DNA from 2 places in the Marinomonas pontica genome. Region 1 is predicted to be linked to the other one. Evidence: predicted binding sites of a transcription regulator. Region 1 holds the regulator's gene; the other holds the start of a gene.

Region 1 (2,415 bases):
CATGCAATAAAATTGTGACAAAGCAATATGACAAAGGTGTGGAATACGTCGAACTGCTCGGTGAAGAAATGAGGCTACGTAGCCTGATGCTCGATCACACCAGAGACGTTACGCAGTTGCATTTTGGCGGTGGAACTCCCACCTTTTTGACAGAAGAGCTGATCGCAACTCTGTTTGAAAACATCAAACAGTATTTCAATTTAGTAAATGATGGCACTCAAGATTACAGTATTGAGATAGATCCTAGAGAAATTACCTATTCAAAGCTGAAATTATTGACGGAAATGGGAATAAACCGAATCAGTATTGGTGTGCAAGACTTTGATGCTAAAGTACAAGAAGCCATTCATCGGGTTCAGCCGCTTACCATGGTGTCTGAGCTTGTGGACAATGCTCGCTCACTGGGCATTAAATCCATTAATTTTGATTTGATATATGGCCTGCCCTACCAGTCACTAGAGGGATTCAAAGAAACTCTTGATCAGGTGATTTCATTGTCTCCTGAACGTATTTCATTGTTTAACTATGCGCACCTGCCTGAGCGGTTTCGTGCTCAGAAACGCATTTTAGACAACACTCTTCCCTTACCCAATATCAAGCTAGATTTATTAAAAATGAGCATCGAATACCTAACCGCAGCGGGTTACGATTACATTGGTATGGATCATTTTGCTAAACCCAGCGATGAATTAGCGCTTGCTCAAAAACAAGGCAAGTTACAAAGAAATTTTCAAGGCTACACAACACATGCTGGTACAGACTTAGTGGCTTTTGGTGTGTCTGCTATTAGCGATTTAAATGGCATTTATATACAGAACTACACAGACTTATCTGCTTATAGGAGTAGTATTGAAAAAGGTCAACTAGCGATTGCAAAAGGGTACATTAGTGACCACGATGATAGAGTTAGACATCAGGTTATTATGACGCTCATATCTCAATTTAAATTGGACGTTACAGAGGTAGAGGAAAGGCACAAAATTCATTTCTTCGATTATTTTTCTCAGGAAATGGACAAGCTATCTCCTATGCTAGAAGATGGAATGATTGAAATAGACCAGTGTGGAATGCAGACCACAATTAAGGTTACCGAGCGTGGGCGTTTGCTTATTCGATGCATTTGTATGGTTTTCGATAAGCATTTAAACAACACAGTAAAATATTCTAAAGTAATATAGATGGATCTCAGGGAGAGCTAAATGTCAATGACACACACACATTCGCGTTTTAATAGCACGTTAACTTCGCAGTGCCAGAACTGCAGTTTAAGTGCACTATGCCTTCCAATTGCTCTAGCTGATGAAGACATCAATAGATTGGACCAAATTATTGAGCGTAAAAAACCACTCAAAAAAGGTGAATTCCTTTTTCGTCAGGGTGAAGCCTTTGATTCCGTTTACGCTGTTCGCTCTGGAACACTAAAAACGTTTAACATTACCTCTTTTGGTGAAGAACAAATTACTGGCTTTTATTGCCCTAGTGAGTTGGTAGGCCTAAGCGGCATTGACTCCAACACCTACCCTGTTTCTGCCAAGGCTTTAGAAACAACAACCGTCTGTGAGATACCATTTAGCCATCTAGAAGAGCTTTCGTCTCAGATACCATCATTAAAGCACCAACTGTTTAAAGTGATGAGCCGTAAGATTTCAGATGACCAACAAATGATGGTTTTACTCGGTAAAAAAAATGCGGATGAAAAAGTGGCCTCTTTCCTTTTAAATCTTTCGAATCGCTTCAAAAAACGAGGCTATTCGGCCAGCTCATTCCGTTTGTCTATGTCTCGTGGCGAAATTGGCAATTACTTGGGACTAGCAGTTGAAACGGTGAGCCGTGTCATTACTCGCTTTCAGAAAAGTGAACTGATCCATGTAGACGGAAAAGAAATTGAAATAGTTGATTTCCCAGAAATGCAAAAACTCGTTGGGGTTGCTAGTGATTGTGGTAAAATCTCTCACATTTGAATGATTTTGAGGCAATACCATAATGCTCTACGATGATTACTACGTTAAATCGCTAATCCAAACGGTTGAAGATTGGCCAAAACAAGGCATCAGCTTCCGAGATATCACCCCTATTTTTAGTGATCCTAAAGGGATGAGAATGGTAGTGGATGCTTATGTGCATCGTTATATGGCTACAGATATTACGCACATTGCTTGTATCGACGCGCGTGGCTTTTTGATCGCTGCTGTTTTAGCGTATGAACTTCAAAAGCCACTGATTTTGGTTCGCAAGAAAGGCAAGCTGCCTGGCAAAACCATCTCTCAAAAGTACGCTCTTGAGTATGGAGAAGCAGAGCTTGAAATCCAAGAAGGCTCTGTAAAGGCTGGAGATGAAGTTTTATTGTTTGACGACTTGATTGCAACCGGCGGCACTTTATTTGCTGCAATCAAATTGCTAACAAAACAAGGCGCA
Region 2 (2,415 bases), 600 kb from region 1:
ACCGTTTTAGACCGTGTTGGTGTGTTTGCTCAAGACCAATGGGCCATCACCAATAAACTGGATTTAACCACGGGGGTTCGCTTTGATCGATACGAAGAAAAATACACCAATAATATAAAAAATACAGAAACCGAATACGATGACACCGGCTACTCTGCGCGCATAGGGGCAACCTACGCACTAAATGAACACATTAAGCCTTATGTGTCCGCATCAACAGGTTTCGTACCTCAGTCTGCTTCCAACCAAGCATCGTCAACTGACGGGTATTTCGACCCAGAAGAAAGCCATCAAATTGAAGCGGGCTTGCGTACTTACTGGCTGCAAAACAAGCTAAATGTAAACATTGCTGCGTATCGCATCATTCGTGAAAACATCCTTCAGGAAGACCCAAATGACGCCAGTCTATTAGTTTCGATAGGTAAAGTTCGCAGTCAGGGCATAGAAATTGATGTGATGGCCGATATCACACCTCGTTGGGTAGCAAACGTCAATTACGCCTACAACGACACAGTAGTAAAAGAGTCAACCGACGCGGATATTCAGTACTCTAATAATGACCGATTTGCCAATACGCCATATAACCAGCTCGGCCTTTGGACTCGATACGATTTCCCAAGTATCACCTCCTCCATTGCCTTCGGTGCAGACTATGTAAGTGACCAAATCAACCGTCAAGGACAAACCATCAAACCCTATGCAGTTTATGATGCGTCTTGGCAAACAAGCTGGGAAGATTGGAAATTCCAGCTGAACATCAAAAACCTATTCGACAAAGAATACGCCGTCAGTGGGTTTACGGAGAAAAACGGCTCTTTCGTAGGTGAACGACGTCGCGTGTATGTTACTGCCGCCTACGACTTTTAAATCGCATCAGGCTCACTAACAGACAGATACAAAAAAGCGGGTCTCTTGATCCGTTTTTTTGGGGGTTTTTCCTACATTTTTGACCTGCATCAAAGTCGTTTTATTTAAACAAGTCATCCCACCGACAGTGCTTGAGTTCAATCAACACACAGGTAAACTCCGCCCGTTTTGATCGATCGGTGAACCTCATGTCTCAAGAAAAAGCCTTCTTTCCAGAATTACTCTCTCCAGCTGGTTCGTTAAAAAACCTGCGTTATGCTTTTGCCTACGGGGCAGACGCGGTATACGCGGGTCAACCACGCTATTCATTGCGAGTGCGTAATAACGAGTTTGACTTGGAAAAACTTGGTATCGGCATAAATGAAGCTCACCAGCTGGGCAAAAAACTTTACGTGGTCAGCAATATTGCTCCCCATAATGCCAAATTAAAAACCTACCTTGACGACTTAGCGCCGGTCATCGATCTCAATCCAGACGCCCTCATCATGTCAGATCCAGGCTTAATTATGATGGTGCGAGAAGCCTTCCCTGATCAGCAAATTCATCTTTCGGTACAAGCCAATGCGGTCAACTGGGCAACGGTCAAGTTCTGGCAACAACAAGGCATTTCCCGCGTAATACTGTCGCGTGAATTGTCCTTAGACGAGATCGAAGAAATTCGTATGAAAGTGCCCGAAATGGAACTGGAAGTCTTCGTGCATGGGGCATTATGCATGGCGTATTCTGGTCGATGCCTGCTATCGGGATACATGAACAAACGCGACCCAAACCAAGGTGCGTGCACAAACGCCTGTCGCTGGGAATACAATGTCCACGAAGCGACACAAGATGACGCAGGACAGATCATTGCCACCAGTGGCGCTTCGTTATACGTTCCTGAACAGACAGCTCAAATTCAAGAGGCTTCTGTGCAAGTACAAGAGCCAACTGATCAGCTTTTCTTGCTTCAAGAACGCGGCCGCCCAGACGAATACATGCCAGCCTTTGAAGACGAACATGGCACCTATATTATGAATTCCAAAGACTTGCGTGCCATTCAACACGTAGAGCGCTTGGTGAAAATGGGTGTGCATTCATTAAAAATTGAGGGCCGAACCAAATCGTTTTATTACTGTGCCAGAACCGCGCAAATATACCGCCAAGCCATTAACGACGCTGTCACTGGCCAGCGTTTTGACGAAGGTCTAATGAACCGCTTAGACAACCTCGCGAACCGAGGTTACACCGATGGATTCTTGCAACGCCATCGCCATGTGGACATGCAAAACTACGAAACAGGCAACTCCGTCAGCGAACAGCAACAATTTGTTGGTGAAGTCATCACAACAAGCGACAACGCCCTCACCATAGAAGTAAAAAACCGCTTTAGCGTAGGTGACTCATTGGAACTGATGACACCAAAAGGCAATGTTACTTTTCAATTGACCGAATTGAACGACAAAAATGGCCACCCAATCGACGTTGCCAAAGGCAGTGGTCACACTGTGTCGATTCCTTGCCCACAAAACATCGATGCCTCGATGGGAATTTTATTAAGAAACCTATCGG

Evidence for each region. Region 1 encodes FNR, which switches genes on or off when oxygen is low (the NO sensors DNR and NnrR bind a similar motif). Its sites were predicted from a motif close to TTGATNTANATCAA; they were not measured.
Region 2: the regulator FNR is predicted to act here: its motif matches at 947-960, upstream of trhP (prephenate-dependent tRNA uridine(34) hydroxylase TrhP).

Annotation. Positions count from the first base shown of each region.
Region 1 covers NZ_AP027271.1:1,762,075-1,764,489, reverse strand. The annotation lists gene hemN (oxygen-independent coproporphyrinogen III oxidase) at 1-1,178, shown strand, start outside; gene fnr (fumarate/nitrate reduction transcriptional regulator Fnr) at 1,200-1,961, shown strand; gene AABA11_RS08215 (adenine phosphoribosyltransferase) at 1,984-2,415, shown strand, end outside.
Region 2 covers NZ_AP027271.1:1,164,827-1,167,241, reverse strand. The annotation lists gene AABA11_RS05465 (TonB-dependent siderophore receptor) at 1-867, shown strand, start outside; gene trhP (prephenate-dependent tRNA uridine(34) hydroxylase TrhP) at 1,056-2,415, shown strand, end outside.